Regions from separate parts of the Streptomyces sp. NPDC045287 genome, predicted to be linked through region 2. Evidence: riboswitches for the same ligand, from Rfam matches in the RefSeq annotation. Region 2 holds a riboswitch; the other holds the start of a gene.
What was found. A riboswitch is a leader RNA that binds a small molecule or an ion and turns the genes downstream of it on or off. The one in region 2 is predicted to bind cyclic di-AMP.
Positions count from the first base shown of each region.

Region 1 (10,098 bases), on a different contig from region 2:
CGCGCCGGCGGCGCCGGTAAGGCGGTGGCCCGGTACGGAGGGGGCTCGGGTACGGAGGGGGCTCGGGTACGGAGGGGGCTCGGGGGCGGCGGGGCCGACCGCCGGGAGGGGTACGCGGGGCCGGGCTCCGCGGCATGGCCGGTCGAGCCCGTGTGGCGGCCGGAGGAGGGTCGGGGCAGGCTGGAAGGAGACAGGGGCGGGCACGTCGTCGCGCCGCCGCCGACCGGTGGAGCGGCCCTGCCCGGAGCGCGGCCCGACCAGGGAGCAGACCGCATGATCCATCCAGCAGACATCCGGGAGTGGCGGAACCGGGACGTCGTGGACCCGAAGGGGCACAAGATCGGCGTGCTGGAGGCGATCTACGTGAGCACCGCGACGGACGAACCCGCCATGGCCACCGTCCGGACGGGGCTGCCCACCCGCCAGCGCCTGGTGTTCGTCCCGCTCGACGACGCGACCGTCGGACCGGGCTACGTCAGGGTCCCGTACGACAGGGGCACGGTCCGCAAGTCCCCCGCCATCGGTACCGACGACGTGCTCGCCGCCGAGGACGAGCAAGCCGTCTTCCACCACTACGGCCTGGCCTACCGGCCCGGTGCCGCCGGCGAACGGCAACTCGCGCGCCGTTGAACCGGACCGTCGCACGGAGGAGTTCCAGACCATGGCGATCTTCCTGTTCCTCGTCCTCGTGGCCGTCGTGCTCGGCCTCATCGGCGTCGCGGTCAAGGGGATGATGTACCTGCTGATCATCGGTGCCGTCGTCCTCGTGGCCGACCTGATCTTCTTCGGCGCCCATCTCTCCCGGCGCGGCGCCCGGAGGCGCTAGGCGGCCCTCCGCGCGGCCCGCGCGGCGGGTCGGTCCCGTGGGGCCCGTGGGGCCCGTGTTTCCGCGGGGCCGGGTGGCCCGTGGAGAGTCCGTGTGGGGGATCGGCCCGTGGGGCTCGGGTGGGTCGGTCCCGTGGGGCCCGCGCGGCGGGGCGGTCCTGCGGTGGGCCAATGCGGCGGGACGGCCCCGCGCGGGTCAGTGCGCCCGCGAGGGTCAGTGCGTCCGCGCGGGTCGGTGCGGTGGTCCCCGCACGGGTCAGCCCCGGGGAGGGCCGGCCCTCCGCCCGGTGCGCGTGTCGACGAGGATCTGCCGGGCCTGCGTGACGTTGTCGGCGCGGACGGCCTGCGCCATCGCGGTGCGCGCCTCGTCCCGGGGCGTGTCCGGAGGCACGACGAGCAGCGAGAAGTGGTCCTGGTCCCCGCGGGTGACCAGGACGGTGTCGTCCCCGACGGGGAACGAGTCGATGCGCACCACCCGCTCGTCGACGACCAGCCGGGCCGGGAGCCCCTCCCAGGCGGCGGCGTCCAGGCCGACGCGGGAGATCGGGCCGAGGTGCTCGGTCAGGGCGCTCACCAGGGCGGGCAGCTCCTCCGCGATGTCGTGGGAGCGCGGCCACCACGCCCCGTCGAGGACGCCCTCGCGGGAGCGGGTCGTCTCCAGCCGCAGGAGCGCCGTCCCCGGCTCCACCGCTTCGTGGAGGGTGTCCGGCAGGTGCCCGGGGGCGGGAGGCGTGTCGGAGTGGGCCATGCTGATGTCCGCCTGTCTACGGGATCCGGTCCCTTCGGCGAACCGGACGTCCACTACTTCCCACGGTACTCCGCCCGCCCCGGTCACCGGGGGTCCGCGACCTCCTCCGGGAGGGAGGGCCGAGCCGGGCGGCCGGGCTCGCGCGGCGTGGTTCCGGGCCTCCGGAGAGGGGCCGCCGGAAACTTTCCGGCCGTGGAGCGCGAAATGGTGAATGACCTTCGCTGGAATAGCGTAAGGTGGTGTTCATCGACGCGGGGTGGAGCAGCTCGGTAGCTCGCTGGGCTCATAACCCAGAGGTCGCAGGTTCAAATCCTGTCCCCGCTACTGAAACCGAAGGCCCGGTGCACACAGCACCGGGCCTTCGGCGTGTCTGCGTGTCTGCGTGTCTGCGGGGCCGGGTGTCCGGGTGTCTGCGCGGCAGGTCGGCGGGGCACCGGGGCCGGTATCTACCCTGCGTGATCGACAGGCCGCTCTGTGCGATAACAATTGACACACGGTCAGAAACTTGATCGAGGAGTTTCGGGGGCGCGACCGCCTGACAGCGGGTCAATTCGCTGTGACTTGTCCCTTTATAGGGCCTTGATTCACTGCCGAGTGAGCGAGGTGTTCCCGGGAGCGGCTTGGAATACGGGCCCGGCTTCTATTAACGTTCGATAACGCAGCGCGGTCGTATCAGTCGTCGCAGAAGGCGGCGCCGTGCGCATGCGCCGAATCCCGCAAGGGAACCGGGGAACCACCGCACTTGGGGTGAATCGGGCCTTCACCGGCCCGTAGGGGACCTTCCTGCTCCGAACCCGTCAGCTAACCCGGTAGGCGGAGAAGGAAGGAAAGGAGTACGCCTCCGTGGCGTCCAACAGGCCTGCCCCCGAAGCCCCCTTCGGCTCGTACGACATGACCGGCCGTCCCACCGCTTCGGGACTTCCGGCCACCGCCGCCCCCGCGGCCGCCTCCGAGTGGAACCCCACCGAGGAGACCGTCCGCCCCGTCCGGGGCCGGCACCGTGTGGTCAAGCAGCGCGGCGGCCTCGCCCGCAGCTCCACCGTCCTCGGGGTCGGCGTCATCGCCGCCGTCGGCGCGGGCGGCATGGCCACCGCGCACGACAAGCCCAGCGTCGCGATATCCCTGCCGGACATCAACCTCCCCGACGCCTCCTCGCTCCCCGGCGTCGGCGCGTTCCTCGGCGACGACGCGGACGACGCCCCCGACGAGGCCCCCGCCTCCGCCGGTCTCGCCACGCTCGCCCTGTCCACCGGGAACGGCCCCGCCGACGCCCGGGGCGCCGGTGCCGAGGCCGACGCGGGCGAGGCGCTGCGGGCGCGCATCCTCCAGCAGGCCGAGCAGCAGCAGGCGTCCGCCGAGGCCGAGGCCCGGGCCGCCGCCGAGAAGGCGGCCGCGGAGAAGGCCGCGGAGGAGGCCGCCGCCCAGCAGGCCGCCGCCGAGGCCGAGGCGAAGGCCGCCGAGAAGGAGCGCAAGCGCGCCGAGGCGGAAGCCGCCGCGAAGGCCGAGGCCAAGCGCCTGGCCAAGCTCGCCGCGAGCTACGCCCTGCCGACCTCCTCGTACACGATCACCTCCACGTACGGCCAGGCCGGCTCCATGTGGTCCTCCGGCTACCACACCGGCCTCGACCTGGCCGCCCCCACCGGCACCCCGGCCAACGCCGTCCACAGCGGCACCGTCAAGTCGGCCGGCTGGTCCGGTGCGTACGGCTACCGCGTCGTGCTGGAGCTGGCGGACGGCACCGAGGTCTGGTACTGCCACCTCTCCTCGATGACCGTCAGCGCCGGGCAGTCCGTCGGCACCGGCGACACGATCGGCCGCGTCGGTTCGACCGGCAACGTCACCGGGGCGCACCTCCACCTGGAGGTCCACACCGCCTCCGGCAGCGGCATCGACCCGCTGGCCTGGCTGCGCGGCAAGGGCCTCACCATCTGACACCCCGGCGCCCCGACGCGTCCCGGTACCCCGGCGCGTCCCGCGCCGGACCCCCGATCCCGGCAGCCCCGGCGGCACACCCCCCGACGCCAGGGCTGCCGGTCCGCTCTTCCCGGCCCCGGGTCCCGACCGTGCTCTGGTCCCGGGGCCCGGCCGCGCCCCCGGTCCCGGGCCCCGGTCCCGCGCCCCGCTCTCGGGGCCCGGCCGTGTTTCGGGCCCGGCCGCGCCCGGCCTCAGTAGCGGTACGGGTTGTAGCCCGCGTAGTCGCGGTGCGGCGGCGGCGTCCACACCCGGCCCGTCGCGCGCGCCGCGAACGTCAGGGCCGGGGCGGCCACCTCCTTCCGCTGCCACATGTGGTGCAGCAGCTCCTGCTCCCGCGCCGTGAAATCCTGGTCCGCCACACCCCGCCGCGCCCGGTACCGCAGGAACGCCAGGGACGTCGCGAACGCCTCGTACTCGCCCACCGACCGCGCCGCCGCCGGGCCGAACGTGCGCGCCGCGTAGGACCGCGCCAGGCTCCGCGCCTGCATCGACGACAGCGCGAGCGGCTCGTCGGCGGACAGCCAACCGGCCGCCGCGTACGCCGGCAGCTCGCCGGATATCGTCCGCAGCTCCCGCTGGCGCGTCCATATCACCAGCCACGTCAGCAGACCCAGCGCCGGCAGCATGAACGCCCCGTACACGAGGAGGAAGCCCCACGGCCCGAACGTCGTCGAGCCGTTCCACAGCGCGTGCACCCCCATCGCCAGGACCAGCCCCAGCAGCGGCAGCAGCGTCCGCACCACCCTGCGCCGGCGCGCCGTCATCGCGGCGACGCCGAACCCGATGCCCGTCAGGACCGTGAACAGCGGGTGCGCGAACGGCGACATCACGACCCGGACGAAGAACGTCACCGCCGTCACCGACTCGAAGCCGGACGTCCCGAACTCCTGGTCCTCGTCGAAGGCGCTCCCCAGGTACAGGATGTTCTCGGTGAACGCGAAGCCCGTCGCCGTGAACCCGGCGACGACCACGCCGTCGACCAGCCCCGTGAAGTCCCGCCTGCGGAACAGGAAGACCAGCAGGATCGCGACGGCCTTCGCGCCCTCCTCCACGACGGGGGCGACGACGGTCGCGCCGAGCGTGTCCGCCGACGTCGGGTCCGCCGTCGCCGTGGCTATCCAGCGCGTCGCGAACGTGTTGGCGAGGATCGCGACGAGCGCCGCCGCGAACGCCCCCCAGGCGAAGGCGAACAGCAGGTTCCTCCACGGACCCGGCTCCACCCGGTCCAGCCAGCGGAACGCCGCCGCCAGCAGCGGTACGGGCAGCAGCGCCAGCCCGAGGCCGACCACGAAACCCGCCGTTCCCGTCTGCTCCCGCACCAGCGCCAGGATCACCAGGGCGCACAGGGCCAGCACCAGGATCACGGCCGAGGCGCGCACCGCCCTGCTGCGCCAGAACGCGCCCCGCGGCTTGTACCGCCAACGGGCCCGGTCCGGCACGGCGTCGAACGACGGCCGCGGGTGGTACGCCGGGATGGCCGGCTGGGCGGGGCCGGCCGGCGGAGGGGTCCGCGGTGCGGAGCGGGGCGCGCGCGAATCTGACACCCGATGGACCCTAGACGGCCGGACTGACACTCCGCGAGCGCGTTGTGGACAAGCGCGAGTACGTTGTGGACGAGCGCGGCCGGGCCGTCACGCGCGGGCGAACAGCAGGTCGCGGACGACGTGCCCCTTCTCCAGGCCCTGCCCCTCGAACCGGGTCAGCGGGCGGAAGCCGGGCCGGGGCGCGAAGCCGCCGCCGGGTGCCGTGTTCTCGAAGTCCGGGTGCGCCGTCAGCACCTCCAGCATCTGCTCCGCGTACGGCTCCCAGTCCGTCGCGCAGTGCAGGACCGCGCCCGGCTTCATCCGGGTCGCGACGAGGCTCAGGAACTCGGGCTGGATCAACCGCCGCTTGTGGTGCCGCTTCTTCGGCCACGGGTCCGGGAAGTACACGCGGACGCCGGCGAGCGCGGCGGGCGGCAGCATCTCGCGGAGCAGGATGATCGCGTCGCCGTTCGCGACGCGGACGTTCGTGAGGCCGTTCCGCTCGGCGAGGCCCAGCAGGTTGCCCTGCCCCGGGGTGTGCACGTCCACGGCGAGGATGCCGGTCGACGGGTCGTCGGCGGCCATCCGCGCGGTGGCCTCGCCCATGCCGAAGCCGATCTCCAGGACGACGGGGAGCCCGCCGAACATCTCGTCCAGGTCGAGGACGCGCCGCCCGTCGATGTCCAGGCCCCAGGTGGGCCACAGGCGGCGCAGCGCGTCGGCCTGGCCGGCGGTGACGCGGCTGCGGCGCGGCTGGAAGCTGCGGATGCGGCGCTCGAAGTGGGAGCCGGCCGGGTCGGGCGAGGGCCCGGTCCCGTCGGGGAACATCCGGCTGCCGCGGCGCGACGTGGGCACGCCGGAGCCCCCGCCGGACACGGGCGGCTGCCCGCCGACCGCCTCGGGCGCGGTCACCTCGGCAGCGGTCGCCTCGGGCGCGGGGGCTCCGGGCGCGGGCGCGGGGGCTCCCGGGGTGCGGGGCCTGACGGGAGCGGGGGTCGTGGGGGGCGTGCTCGACGCGGTCTTCTCGGACACAGTGCCTTCGATTCTACGAACCCTCCCCGCGTTCCCTACCCGATCAAGTGCGCCAGGGCCCGCCGGGCCACCTCCCGCCCGATCGGCAGGGACGCCGTCGCCGCGGGCGAGGGGGCGTTCAGCACGTGCACCGTGCGCGGCGCCTCCCGGATCAGGAAGTCGTCCACCAGCGTCCCGTCCCGCAGCACCGCCTGCGCCCGCACGCCCGCCGGGGCCGGCCGCAGGTCGGCGGCGGTCGCCTCGGGCAACAGCCGCCGCACCGCCTCCGTGAAGGCCGGCTTCGACAGCGACCTGCGCAGCTCGCCCGCCCCGTACCGCCAGTGCCGCCGGGCGATCGCCCACGTGCCGGGCCAGGCCAGCGTCCCGGCCAGCTCCCCGGGCCGCACGACGAGCCGGCCGTACCCCTCGCGGGCCAGCGCGGGGACCGCGTTCGGCCCGACGTGGACGCCCCCGCCGACACCCCGCGTCAGGTGCACGCCGAGGAACGGGAACGCCGGGTCCGGCACCGGGTACACCAGGCCCCGCACCAGCTCGGGCCGGGCCAGCTCGTAGTACTCGCCCCGGAACGGCACGATCCGCATGCCCGGCTCGTCCCCCGCGAGCCGCGCCACCGCGTCGCAGTGCAACCCCGCACAGTTCACCAGCGCCCGCGCGCGCACCACGGCACCGTCCGCCGTGCGCACCGCCACGCCCCAGGGCCGCCGGTCGACGGCGGTGACCCGCGCCCCGTACCGCACCTCCGCGCCGGACTCCTCGGCGAGCCGCTCCGCCACCGCGCCGTAGTCGCAGATCCCCGTCGTGCCGACGTGGATCGCGGCGATGCCCCGCACGCTCGGCTCGTACGCGCCGATCTGGGCCGGACCCAGCTCGCGCACCGGGATGCCGTTCTCCCGGCCGCGCTGGACCAGGGCGTGCAGCCGGGGCAGCTCGGAGCGGTCCGTGGCGACGATCAGCTTGCCGGTGACCTCGTGCGGCAGCCCGTACTCGGCGCAGAACTTCACCATCTCGGCCGCGCCCCGCACCGCGAACCGCGCCTTCAGGGAACCCGGGCGGTAGTAGATGCCGCTGTGGATGACGCCGCTGTTGCGGCCCGTCTGGTGGCGGGCGGGGCCGGGCTCCTTCTCCAGGACCGTCACGCGCGTGCCGGGCGCGGCCCGCGAGAGCGCGTACGCCGTCGACAGCCCGATGATCCCGCCGCCGACCACCAGGACGTCGCAGTCGAACATGCCGCCGCCGAACCCGGACACCTGTGCCACCTCCCACCCCGATAGTGCACTGGCCCGCTGACATCGCCGTTAAACCAGGCATGCACGGCGGTGGGAGATGGATCACGCCAGGTGGTGCGCCCCTCCGCGCCCCCACCGGCACCCGGAGGGCCAGGCACCCGACCCGGCACTCGGTCCGGCACCCGACCCGGCACTCGGTCCGGCACTCGGTCCGGCACCCGACCCGGTGCCACGCCTCCGCGCCGGACCCCGCCCCGGGTCCTACGCCGGGGCCGACAGCAGCGGCCGGGCCCGCTCGCGCAGCTCCGCCACCCGCGGTTCGTCGCCGTACGGCTCCAGACGGTGCAGCAGGTCCCGTACGTACTCCGTCGTACGGGCCGAAGAGATGCGCCCGGCCACCTCCACCGCGCGCGTGCCGGCCGCGCAGGCGGCGTCGAGGTTCCCCGACTCCAGTTCCGCTACGGCGCTGACGACCAGCCGCAGCCCGTGGGAGCGTACGTACTCCTCCGTCGGACGCGACAGCGCCTGCTCCGTGAACCTGCGCACCTGGCGCGGCGCCTTCAGGTCGCGGTAGCACTCGGCGGCGTCGGCGGCGAACCGGTCGTACGAGTAGAAGCCCAGCCACGAGGGGTCGGCGTCGCCGTCCCGCGACCGCTCCAGCCACCCCTCGGCGGCCTTCAGCGCCGCCCCGGCGGCCGCCGCGTCCCCGGCCTTGGCGTGGGCGCGGGCCTCGACGAGTCGGAAGAACGACATCGTGCGCGCCGTGGCCAGGCCGCGGTTGCGCTCCACGGCAGCCTGCGCCAGGTCCACGCCCTCGTCGGCGAAGCCCCGGTACGTGGCCTGCAGCGACATCGACGCCAGGACGTACCCGCCGAGCGGCACGTCCGCCGCCGCGCGCGCGAGGCGCAGCGCCTGGATGTAGTACCGCTGGGCGGCCTCCTGCTGGCCCGTGTCGAAGGCCATCCAGCCGGCCAGCCGGGTCAGCTCGGCGGTCGCGCCGAACAGGGCCCGGCCGACCTCGTCCGAGTACGAGCCGAGCAGCAGCGGCGCCGCGTCCACGCGCAGGCACTCGGGCACCATCGACGAACGCCAGTCCCCGCCCCCGTACTTGGAGTCCCAGCGGCGGGCGTCCTCGGCGGCCTCCCGGAGCTTCGCCACGTCGCTGTGGCCCACGCGCGCGTGAGCACCCTCCGCGGGGGGCTCCTCGACCACCGGGACGGGCACCGCGACCGCCGGAACGGGCACCGCGGCCTGGGCGCCGGCCGCTCCGGCCCGGGCGCCACACGCGCCGGCCCGGGCACCCGGGGCGGCACCGCCCGCCGGGCCGCCCGCACCTTGGGCGGGACCCGCACCCCCCGCCGCACCCGTGCCGCCGCCCTCCGCGCGCGGGACCCGCCGCTCCACGGACGGGTCGGCCGGCGTGATCAGCCACCGCGAGGCGGGCACCGCGTACGCGCTCACCGCGAAGGAGCCCGCCAGGGACTGCCAGATGCCGCCCCCGCCCGCGCGGCGCCCCGCCAGGTCCAGGCGGTACAGCTCCGTCGCCGACTTCACGGCCTCGCCCACGTCGCGCGGGAACGCCAGCCCCACCTCGGGCGCCGGGTCCGCGTCGGCCAGGCCGATCTCGTGCAGCGGCACCGGACGGCCGAGCTTCTGGCCGATCGCGGCGGCGATGAGATGGGGCGCGGCGCCCTGCGGGATCATGCCCTTCGACACCCAGCGGGCCACCGACGTCTTGTCGTAGCGCAGGGTCAGGCCGCGCTGCGCTCCCAGGTCGTTGACGCGCCGGGCCAGCCCGGCGTTGCTGATCCCGGCGAGGGCGAGAACGGTGCCGAGCTTCTCGTTCGGTCCGCGTAGCTCCCTGGACATGCGCCACCCCTCGACACCCAGACGGCCGCCGCACTGCCAGGCATAGGCGCGCGGCATTCGTAAACCCAGCGTAGTTCGCCGCATCCCCACCGTTAAGGGGTGGTGTTCCCTATGGCGGGATTGTTGTGCGTACGGGAAGTTGGCGTGCGCCCGGCTCCGGGCCGCCGTGCTCCCGGCGTGTGGCCGTGCGCCCGCCCGTGCGCTCTGGCCGGTGCCACCGGTGGAGCGCTTCCATGGTGCCGCGTGGGTCGGCCCGCTGGCGGGAACCAGCGGGCTGGGGGACACCGCCGCTCCATTCCCCGCGGGCGGTGGACCGGTCCGGGGGGCGAGCAGCGCCCTCCGGACCGCGCGCGTGGACCATGGTCGGGAGCGGAGCGGTCGACAAGCGTTTCGGTTGAGTGGGGTGCGGAGATTGGCTGAATGATGCCCATGGGTCGACCGGTCGAATCCCCTTTTCCACAAACGGAGTTGGTCGTTCCGCCCGGTGCCGCAGGGGATTGACCCCCCGCGCCGACACACCACCGCCCCATCGTCACCACATCGCCGGTCGCCGGGGCGCGTTCCCGTTCACGTACGCGCCGCCCGGACACCCTCCTGTGCGCCTGTAGTCGTGGCAGCATGTCTCCGTCGGCACCCCCGTCGCACCGGCCGCCCCGCGGCGCGTGCCGGGCGGGCCGCGAGTGCCTGAAGGTGTCCACGGGCTGTGGAGGCGGCGATGCGCTGGCTGGTGGGGTGGAGCAGTATCGCCGCGAGCTTCGGCACGGTGGGCGCGGTCGGTCCCGCCGACGACGGCGCCACGATGCAGCCGGTCGGCGGACAGCTCCTGTGGGGCGACCCGGACCCCCTGTGGGCCGTCGGCGACTGGCGCTCCGACGAGGTGCGCGTCGTCAGCGTCGCCCCC
Region 1 is NZ_JBWKJG010000008.1:315,449-325,546, forward strand. It holds gene AC07D6_RS16475 (PRC-barrel domain-containing protein) at 274-630, shown strand; gene AC07D6_RS16480 (hypothetical protein) at 662-826, shown strand; gene AC07D6_RS16485 (DUF5994 family protein) at 1,082-1,573, opposite strand; tRNA gene AC07D6_RS16490 (tRNA-Met) at 1,824-1,897, shown strand; cyclic di-AMP (ydaO/yuaA leader) riboswitch at 2,269-2,404, shown strand; gene AC07D6_RS16495 (M23 family metallopeptidase) at 2,417-3,505, shown strand; gene AC07D6_RS16500 (PrsW family intramembrane metalloprotease) at 3,739-5,091, opposite strand; gene trmB (tRNA (guanosine(46)-N7)-methyltransferase TrmB) at 5,179-5,898, opposite strand; gene lhgO (L-2-hydroxyglutarate oxidase) at 6,138-7,328, opposite strand; gene AC07D6_RS16515 (MFS transporter) at 7,590-9,197, opposite strand; gene AC07D6_RS16520 (asparagine synthase-related protein) at 9,913-10,098, shown strand, end outside.
Region 1: it holds a riboswitch for cyclic di-AMP, as region 2 does, so the genes downstream of both, AC07D6_RS16495 (M23 family metallopeptidase) here and AC07D6_RS05385 (C40 family peptidase) in region 2, are expected to answer to the same signal.

Region 2 (10,098 bases):
GCCAAACGGCGTCAGCGACCGCGCCACCGCGGGGCGGGGCGTCGGTACGGCACCGTCACGCGGCCCTCGCCGCGACCGCCACGGCCCGGGTGGGGCACGGGGCGCCGACGGCCAGGCGCGCCACCGCCGCCGGTGGGCGGTCGGGGGCGGGGCCGTACGGGAGGGGCGGTGCGGTACGCGGGGCGTCGACGCGGGAGGGCGGGTACGCCGCGACCGGCGCCGCGGCCACCCGGGCCCCGGGAGCGGGGACGCGGCGGTCGGGGTGCCCGCGGCGGTGAGGAGGCCCGCGGCGCCGCTGCCGCCGCGGACCCCGCGAGGACTCCCCCGCGGGTTCCGCAAGGGCTCCCCCTGCCCGGCCGGGGCGGGTCCGCCTCCCCGCCGGCGAAGCGCCCGGCCGGTGGCTACTCGAAGCGGGACGTGTCCCCGGCGCCCCGGCGGACGATCTCCGGTGCGCCGCCGGAGAAGTCGACGACCGTGGTCGGCGCCGTGCCGCAGTCGCCCGAGTCGAGGACGGCGTCGAGGACGTGGTCGAGCCGGTCCTTGATCTCCCAGCCCTGCGTCATCGGCTCCTCCTCCCCCGGCAGCAGCAGCGTGCTCGACACGAGCGGTTCGCCCAGGTCGGCGAGGAGGGCCTGGGTCGCCGTGTGGTCGGGGATGCGCACCCCGACGGTCTTCTTCTTCGGGTGCTGCAACTGGCGGGGCACCTCCTTCGTCGCGGGGAGGATGAAGGTGTAGCGCCCGGGGGTCGCGGCCTTCAGCGCACGGAAGACGTCGTTGTCGATGTGCACGAACTGGCCGAGCTGGGCGAAGTTCTGGCAGACGAGGGTGAAGTGGTGGCGGTCGTCCAGGTCGCGGATGCTGCGGATCCGCGCCAGGCCCTCGCGGTTCCCCAGCTTGCACCCCAGCGCGTAGCAGGAGTCCGTGGGGTATGCGACGAGGGCGCCGGAGCGGATCATCTCGGCCACGTTGCCGATGACGCGGCGCTGCGGGTCGTCGGGGTGCACATCGAAGTACTTCGCCATCCGACGAGCCTAACGCGGCGTCGGGCGGGTGGCGGTCAGGCTCAGCAGAGCGCGATGCGGTCGACGTGGCCGTGCGTGCCCGTGTAGCCCTCGCCGACCGTGGTCGTCGTGGCGGGCTGCGCGGTGTGGCAGACCCCCTCCGCGCCGTCCTGGTAGACCACCTTGACGTCCACGGCGGTCGTGCAGTCGTTCGCCACCTGTGCGTAGCGCCAGCTCTGCCAGTAGGTGACGCACGACGGTGCCGGCTGCGCGTCGGCCGACGGGACGGACGCGGCGGCGGGGTGCGCCAGGGCCGTGCCCGCCGTCAGCAACGCGCCGAGTCCGGCGGTCGCGGCCATCCGTGCCATACGTGCCTTCATGGAGCTCGTTCCTCTCGGGAAGGGGAGGTGACGCCCCTCAGGCTATGGCCTGTGAAATCCCCCGAGTTAACGGGGTGTAGCGGCTTCGTAACCGATGCCGCAACGTCCTCGGCGGATCCCGGGGCGGCGGGGACCGGGCCCGTGTGACCGGGGGTCACCGCACGCTCGCGGCCTTCGCGTTCGCCGTCGGGGCCGCCGCTCCGGCCGCGCCCGCCGGGCGCCCGCCCGCCGTACCGGCCGCTCCGGCGCGCGGGCCCCACCGCCTCGGTGGGTCGACGGGCCCGCCGAGGCGGAGCCCCCGGCGGTGTGCCGCCGTCCCCGCCCGGGCAGGCGGGGACGGCGGCACACGGGAGTGACGAGAAGTCCGGAGCGGGGCCGACGGCCGGCGTCAGCGCACCCGGCCGTAGAGGACCTTCTTGGTCCAGATCCGCTCCAGCTTCACCACCGAACCCGCCTTCGGGGCGTGCCAGATCCGGTTGCTCCCGGCGTAGACGCCGACGTGGTAGACGCGGCCGCCGGAGTGGAAGAAGACCAGGTCACCCTTTTGGAGGGTGGAGGCCGAGATGTGGCGCGTGCGGTTGTACTGCTGCTGCGCGGTGCGCGGCAGGGTCTTGCCGGCCTGCTTGTACGCGTACAGCGTCAGGCCGGAGCAGTCGAACCGGGACGGGCCCGCGGCTCCGTACTTGTACGGGGAACCCTTCTTGGAGGCCGCCACGTTGAGGGCCTTCATCGCGTACGCGGGGCCCGCCGCCTGTGCGTCGGGGGCGGCGCCCGGTGCCAGCAGGGTGCCGGCGAGGGCGGCGATGGTCAGGGCCGAGACGGTGCCGGTTCGGGACAGCACGGACGGAACGTGATTCTGCGCGGACATGCGCAACCCTTCGTCATCCGCCTGCGAAGGATGACCTGTCGGGTTCGGGCAGGCGAAGTTGCCCGGCCGCTGACGCGGCTTCACCCCAAGGGACGGCCGGTGGTGCGCACGTCCCGGTACTGCTGGGTCCTCCACTCCTGCCGATTCACTTCGTGTCGACCAGATCCGGACGGCGGCAGGACTCGGCGTCCACCCGGACCGCCTCGCCACGGCGGCGAGGGCTTGTCGTCGACAGGGATCTTGACCCATGAAGGGAGGGATTTCCGAACGGAATCGGCATTTTGTGAGACTCCTCACCGTTGGCGGAATCCATGTGTGGCGAGTTGCCGAGGGGTTACGGGGGCGCGTCCGGGGGGTGTGCGGCGGACGGCGCGGGGCGTGGGCGCGCGCACGGACCACGGCCTCCAGACCCTGTCCCACCGGCGCGATATGGGCGGTCTTCAGGTCCGGTCCACCGGCGGCCACTTGGGCGTTCCGCCGCGACCGGGGAGCCCGTCGCCACCCCGGGCGAGCCGCTGGAGGGCGCGGCGGGCGGGCACCTGCCGTGACCGGCCACCGGGTGGTCAACCCTCCCTCCGGGGGCGGCGGAGCGGCCCTCCGTGCCGTTCTCCGCTCCCCGGCCGGACGCGGTGGCCGCGGGGCCCGCCCGGCGCGCGGCGGGCCCCGCGGGGGGACGGTGTTCCGCACCCGGGCTCCGCCGCTTCGGCGCGTCCGAGGCGCCGCCAGGTCCGAGCGAGGGCGACCGGGAGCCGCACGGGGAGCCGTCGAACGGGTCGGTGACGTCAGGTCCGGGCGAGGGCGGCCAGCAGTTCGTCCTCGCGCCGGGCGCTGAGGCCCGCGCGACGCGGGCGGTCCAGGCCCTGCCCGCGCTCCCAGCGGAGGGTGTCGGCCAGCAGCTCCGCACGGGGCCGGTGGCGCAGGCCCGCCGCGCGCGCCGCGGAGCCGTCCCGGGCTGACCAGCCCTCACAGCCGGGCTCGACCAGCCACATCGGCAGCGACTCGGGGCCCATGTACTCGGCCACGCCGTGCGCGAGGAGCCAGGCCGAGTCGGCCGTGACGACCGGGCCCGTGTGCCCCGCGACGTCGCGGGACAGCCCGATCCACTCGCGGAAGGGGACGACGGGGCCGACCGCGTCGTACGTGCCGGTGGTGCCCGCCTCGGCGGCGTCGAGCAGCCACGCGGAGAGGTCCCGTACGTCGACGGTCTGGGTCGGCAGGTCCGGCGTGTCCGGGACCAGCAGCGGTCCTCGCGGGTCGCGTGCGGCGCGGGCCGCCCAGTAGCCGGAGCGCCCGCTGTGGTCGCCCGGGCCGCCGATGAGCCCGGCACGGGCGATGAGGAGCCGGTCGCCCGCGGCGGCCGTCGACGCCTGCTCGCAGGCGGCCTTCGCCCCGCCGTACGCCGAGCGGTCGACCTCGTCCCGGTCGGTCGGGGCGAGGAGCGGCGCGGACTCGTCGGCGCCGATCTCGGCGTGGGAGGCGTACGCGCTGACGGAGGAGACGTACGTCCAGTGCCGGGCCCTGCCTGCGAGCGCGGCGAGCGCCCGCCGGACGAAGCCCGGCTGCCAGGACACCTCGACGACCGCGTCCCACGCGCGGTCGAGCAGCGGCGCGTACGCGTCGGGGTCGCGGCGGTCGGCGGCGACGAGCGCCGCGCCGTCCGCGACCCGCCCGCTCTCGCCGCGCGCGAGGCACGTCACCCGGTGGCCGCGCCCGAGCGCCTGCCGGGACAGCTCCCTGCCGAGCCAGGCCGTTCCGCCCAATATCAAGATCTCCATTCCGCCACTCAAGCAGTACGGGGCCCGGGCGGCCAGAGCGGTTCGCCGTCGGCGCATCCGGGTTCCGTGCGGGGCGGAGGCGGTGACTCCCCGGGGCGGTGGTCGTTGGCGTACCACGTAGGCACGAATACGACGAAAGGGACAAAAATGGAGCAGAGTGGCGGGTCCTGGGCGTACATCGGTTCGTTCACCTCGGGCGGCGGGCGCGGCATCACCGTCGCCGCCGTGGATCCGGCGAGCGGGGCGCTGACGCCGGTCGCGGCCACCGACGCGCTCGTCGATCCGTCGTGGCTCGCGCTCGACCGGGGCACCGGGGTGCTGTACGCGGTGAGCGAGACGGAATCCGGCGCGGTCGCCGCCTTCCGGGCGGCGGGCCCCGAGCTGACCCCGCTCGGCCGGCCGGTCCCGGTGGACGCCTCCGGCCCCACGCACCTGAGCGTCGCCGGACGCCGGCTGCTGACCGCCAACTACCGGTCCGGGAGCGTCAGCAGCCTGCCCCTGGACGCCGGCGGCGGCATCGCCGGACCGGCCGTCGTCCTCTCCCACCACGGCTCCGGTCCGGACCGGGACCGGCAGGAGGGGCCGCACGCCCACCAGGTGGTGCCCGACCCGAGCGGCCGGTGGGTGCTCACCACGGACCTGGGGACCGACTCGGTGCGGGTCTGCGCGCTCGACGCGGAGAGCGGGGCGCTCCGCGTGCACGGGGAGGTGGGGCTCCGCGTCGGGTCGGGACCCCGGCACCTGGCGTTCCACCCGGGCGGCGCGGTCGTGTACGTCCTGCACGAGCTGGAGCCGCAGGTGACCATGTGCCGCTGGGAGGCGGCGTCCGGGTGGCTGGAGCCGCTGTCGGAGGTCGCGGTCGACGGCGGCGGCCCCGAGGACGTACGGGCCTACCCGTCGGTGCCCGCGGTCTCGGCGGACGGGCGGTTCCTCCGGGCGGCGGTGCGGGGCTCCGACACGCTCGTCACGCTGTCCCTGGAGGACGGGGCGGAGAAGCCGCGGCCCGCGGGGAGCGTGGGGTGCGGCGGGAGCTGGCCGCGCGACCTCGTCGCCGACCCCTCGGGGCGCAGGCTGTACGTGGCGAACGAGTGGTCCGGGGACGTGACGTGGTTCGACGCGGACCCGCTGGACGGGCGGCTGCGCCGCTGCGGCTCGGTGGAGGTGCCCGCCGCCGCGTGCGTCGTCTTCTCCTGAGCCGGTCCGGGGCCCCGGGCCGGCCGGGGCCGAGCGGAACCACCCGGGAGCGGGCGGGCACCGGACGCCTCGCTCGGCGGCCGGGCCCCCCTGCGCGCCGTGTGTGCCGCGGCCACTCGGGGCAGGGGGATCGAGGACGCTCCGCGACGGCCCGAGGCCCGTCGGTGCGGGGCGCCCGCGGCGCGAGGGGGTCCGCGTGCAAGCACGGGAATGCCGTCGCGCCGTGTGACTGTTGATACCTGGAGTACCTACCGAACGACGTAAGGATCGACCGCTCGTGAGCAAGGTCCCCTCCCTGACCCTGAACAACGGTGTCACCATGCCGCAGCTCGGCTTCGGTGTCTGGCAGGTGCCGGACGCCGAGGCGGCGAAGGCGGTGGGCACCGCCCTCGAAGCCGGCTACCGGAGCATCGACACCGCCGCCGTGTACGAGAACGAGCGCGGCACCGGACAGGCCGTCACGGCGTCCGGGCTCCCCCGCGAGGAGCTGTTCGTCACCACGAAGCTGTGGAACAGCGAGCAGGGGTACGATTCGGCGCTCCGCGCCTTCGACGCCTCCCTGGAGCGGCTCGGCCTCGACTACGTGGACCTGTACCTGATCCACTGGCCGATGCCGGCGCGGGACGCGTACGTCGACACGTACAAGGCGCTCGAGAAGATCCTCGCGGACGGCCGCGCCCGTGCCATCGGCGTGTCCAACTTCCTGCCCGAGCACCTGGAGCGGCTGATGGACGCCACCTCCGTCGTGCCCGCCGTGAACCAGATCGAGCTGCACCCCCAGCTCGCCCAGGCGGAGTCCCGCGCCTTCCACGCCCGGCACGGCATCGCGACCGAGGCGTGGTCGCCGCTGGGCCAGGGCCGCGGCCTGCTGGAGGTGCCGGCCGTCGCGGCCGTCGCCCGCAAGCACGGCCGCACGCCGGCGCAGGTCGTGCTGCGCTGGCACCTCCAGCTCGGCAACGTGGTGATCCCGAAGTCCGTGACGCCGTCGCGGATCCGGGAGAACATCGACGTCTTCGACTTCGAGCTCGACGCGGAGGACATGGCGGCGTTCGCGGCGCTCGACGAGGGCCGGCGGCTCGGGCCGGACCCGGCCGTCTTCGGCGCCTGACGCACGGCACGGGAGGGGGGCGCGGTCGCGGGTGCGGCCGCGCCTCCCTCCCGTGCGGGCACACGGGGCATGCGGGGCCGCCCGGTCAGACCTTGCGGTTCATGGGGCCCCAGGAGCCGCGCTGGCGCGCCACCTCCTCCTCCGCCTCGTGGAGCACCGCCAGGTCGATCCAGCAGACCGGTTCCACGTCGCTGAGCAGCGGCTCGTTGTCCGGGCCCCGGGCCACCTCGTGGCCGCGCAGGGCCCAGGGGCGCACGTCGCCGTCCCGCTCCTGGCGCAGGTGGCAGTAGTCGTACAGGCGGCGGGCCACCCAGAGCCGTACGGGGCGGTCCTCCCACCAGCTCTCGATCTGGAGCGGGTTCGCCGACAGGCCCGGCATGGGGATACCGGTCAGGTGGTCCACGCTGCGGGTCTCCTCCATGTCCCGGGCCGGACCCCGTGACCAGCGGACGAAGAGTCGGCCGTGCCGCTCCACGAGGTCGGCCAGCTCCGCCAGGCTGCTGACGGTCGGCAGCTCCGTGACGCCGTCGGGGGCCGTTCTGCGGGTCGGCGCCGCTGCGGTGTCGTCCATGTGGTTCATCCTCCTCGTCGTGCGGGACCAAACGCGCGTACCCACCCGTAACAGGATGACTCCTCGTGTCGGTCGACGCAGGTCGGAACGCTCCGGCCGTCCGGTGCGGATGATCGGGAGAACGGCGGAAGCCGCCCGTCCGGTGGGCGGCGCCCGTTAGCGTCCCCCCATGGGAAACTCACAGAACCCTCACGCCTCACCCGCCTCACGTCGCACACGGGTCCGGCGGCTCTCGGCCGCCGTCGCAGGAGCGGCGGCCCTGGTGGCCCTCAGCGTCGGCGCCGCCCTCGCGGCCGGCACGGACGAGACCCCGGCGCCTCCGTCGAGCACGTCCGCCACCCCGACGCCGGTCGATGACTCCACGGGCGGCACGGGCGGCAGCGGGTCGGTCGGCGTCACGGAGGGCAGCGGGGACACCGGCGGCAGCGGGTCGAGCGGTGCCACCGGAGGCGACGGGGACACCGGCGGCAGCGGATCGGCCGGCGTCACGGAGGGCAGCGGGGACACCGGCAGCGCCACGGGCGGCTGGATCGGCGGCGGCTCGGGCGGGACCGGCGGGGAACCGACCGGCGGGCCGACCGGCACCCCGCCGACCGGCGGCGCCTCGCCGTCCCCGTCCGTGCCGCCGAACCTGGCGGAGATCGACCGGCGGATCACCGAGCTGAACCAGAAGGTCGACCAGCTGCCCACCAAGAAAGAGCTGGCGGACGCCCTGCGCGCCTTCGCCGACCAGCTTGAGGGCTCCGGCTCCTAACCCCGCGGCGTGCCCGCCGCCCTCACCCGGCGCGGCGCGGGCCGGGCGCCTCGCGCACGGCCGTCGCGAGCCGGGCGAGGGCGGCGGCGTCGGGTCCGCCCTCCTCGGCGCTGAACACGTGCACGACGAGTCCGGTCTCGCCGGGCGCGGCCGGCACGTGCAGCGTCTCGTAGTCGAGGGTGAGCGTGCCGGCCACGGGGTGCCGCAGCCGCTTGCGTCCGGCGCCGCACATCATGACCTCGCCGGAGGCCCAGATCCGCCGGAAGTCGGCGCTGTACGAGGAGAGTTCCGTGATGAGCGCGGCCAGCCGCCCGTCCTCCGGGTAGCGGCCGGTGGAGACCCGCAACTGGCCCACGGCCTCCGCCGCCCGCTCCTCCCAGTCGGGGAAGACGTCCCTCGACGCGGGATCGAGGAAGAGGTACCGGCCGTTGTTCCGGTCGCGGCGACCGGGGTCGGCCAGACCGCCGATCAGTTCGGCGCCGAGGCCGTTCCAGGCGACCACGTCGAGGCGGGGATCGGTCACGAAGGCGGGCAGTCCCTCCACCGCGTCCAGGAGCCGCCGCAGCACGGGGCCGACCCGGGTGGCGGGTGCGGGGCCGCGCCGGTCGGCGGCGAGGGTGGCGAGGTGCCTGCGCTCCGCCGCGTCGAGGCGCAGGGCCCTGGCGAGCGAGTCGAGGACCTCGGGGGACGGCTGGGTGGCCCGGCCCTGTTCGAGGCGTACGTAGTAGTCCACGCTGATCCCGGCGAGCTGGGCCAGCTCCTCCCGGCGCAGCCCGCGCACCCGACGGCGGCCTCCGCCGGCCAGGCCGACGTGTTCGGGGGCGACGCGGGCCCGGCGGGCCCGGAGGAACCCGCCCAGCGCCCGCCGCGGGTCGCCGATCCCTCCGGCCCCGCCGCCGGAGGCGACGGCGCCGGAGGGGACGGCGCCGGAGGGGATGCCGTCCTCCGAGGGGATGCCGTCGTCGGCGCCGTCCGTGCGCTGCGTCCGGTCCGCGATCTTCATGGGGACAAGTATGCGTGGTACCGCGGGTACCAGGATCGGCGTTCCCTCGGTCGTACAGGGTCCTGGCTGCCGGACCGCGGACGGGAGAGCGTGGGGGCATGACCGAAACCACCGCGCGGCAGCGCAAGAAGATCCTCGTCGTCACCGCCCACCCCGAGCCCCGTTCGCTCACCGCCGCCCTGACCGCCTTCGCGGTCGACCACCTGCGGGCGGCGGGGCACGAGGTGCGGGTCTCCGATCTGTACGCCATGAAGTGGAAGGCGACGGTGGACGCCGACGACTTCCCCGAACATCCCGCGGGCGGGAGGCTGGACGTGATGGGCGCCTCGCAGCGGGCCACGCTCGCGGGGCGGCTGACGCCGGACGTGGCTGCCGAGCAGGAGAAGGTCCGCTGGTCGGACGCGGTGGTCCTGCAGTTCCCCCTCTGGTGGTTCTCGATGCCCGCGATCCTGAAGGGTTGGATCGACCGGGTCTTCAGCTGCGGGTTCGCGTACGGCCCCGAGGTCCCTCCGCCCTACGGCGGCGGAGCCGCCCTGGCGGGGCGCCGCGCGCTGCTGTCGGTGACGGCGGGCGCGCGCGGGACGGCGTTCTCCGACCGGGGCGTCCACGGGCGGCTCGCGGACGTCCTCCACCCGATCCAGCACGGCGTGTTCTGGTTCACGGGCATGGAGCCGTTGGAGCCGTTCGCCGTGTACGGGGCGAACGACCTGCCGGAGGATGCCTTCGCGGCGGCGCGCCAGGCGTACGCGCGGCGGCTCGACGCGCTGTTCACGGACGAACCCGTCGCGTTCCGGGCGCTCGCCGGAGGTGACTACGACCGCGACATGAGGCTGCTGCCGGGCGCGGAGGCGCCGGGGACGAGCGGTCTCGACCTCCACCTCCGCCCGGCCGACTGAGCGGCGGCCGGGCGGGACGGGCGGGCCGTCAGCTCCCGTCGACCGGGAGCCAGCGCGAGTACGCCTCCGGCTGGTAGTACTTGCCGGTGTCGCCGTCGTAGCGCAGGGCGCGCAGGCGGACGTTGCCGGACTCGGCGTAGTCCTTGTCGCACTTCACCCAGCGGTTGTAGCCGGACTTGTTGCGGCACGCCTCGGGGGCCCGGCCGTAGTCGGTGTAGACGCCGCCGATCGCGGACATGCCGTCGGACGCGGTGTCCAGGACCCAGATGACGTCGCCGTCGTGCTGGAAGCAGACCTTGGAGCCGTACGTGGCGACGCACCAGCTGTCCGGCGGCAGGGAGGAGGACGCCATCGGGGTCTGGGTGCCGGTGGTGGCCTCGCCCTGGTCCGCGCCCTGGGCGACGGTCCACTCCGGGGCGTCGGCCACGGCGTCCTCGGCCGTGGCGGGGGTGGCGGCGAGCAGCAGGGCCGCGACGGCCCCGGCGGCGCCCAGTGCGGTGCGCCGGGCGCGGGGCGCCCGGGACGGGGAAATGCGCATGTGGAGACCC
Region 2 is NZ_JBWKJG010000002.1:502,783-512,880, reverse strand. It holds gene AC07D6_RS05395 (L-threonylcarbamoyladenylate synthase) at 402-1,022, opposite strand; gene AC07D6_RS05390 (alpha-amylase) at 1,064-1,381, opposite strand; gene AC07D6_RS05385 (C40 family peptidase) at 1,770-2,249, opposite strand; cyclic di-AMP (ydaO/yuaA leader) riboswitch at 2,253-2,414, opposite strand; gene AC07D6_RS05380 (NAD-dependent epimerase/dehydratase family protein) at 3,032-4,024, opposite strand; gene AC07D6_RS05375 (lactonase family protein) at 4,172-5,218, shown strand; gene AC07D6_RS05370 (aldo/keto reductase) at 5,496-6,326, shown strand; gene AC07D6_RS05365 (DUF6098 family protein) at 6,412-6,897, opposite strand; gene AC07D6_RS05360 (hypothetical protein) at 7,160-7,651, shown strand; gene AC07D6_RS05355 (helix-turn-helix transcriptional regulator) at 7,674-8,654, opposite strand; gene AC07D6_RS05350 (NAD(P)H-dependent oxidoreductase) at 8,753-9,550, shown strand; gene AC07D6_RS05345 (hypothetical protein) at 9,579-10,088, opposite strand.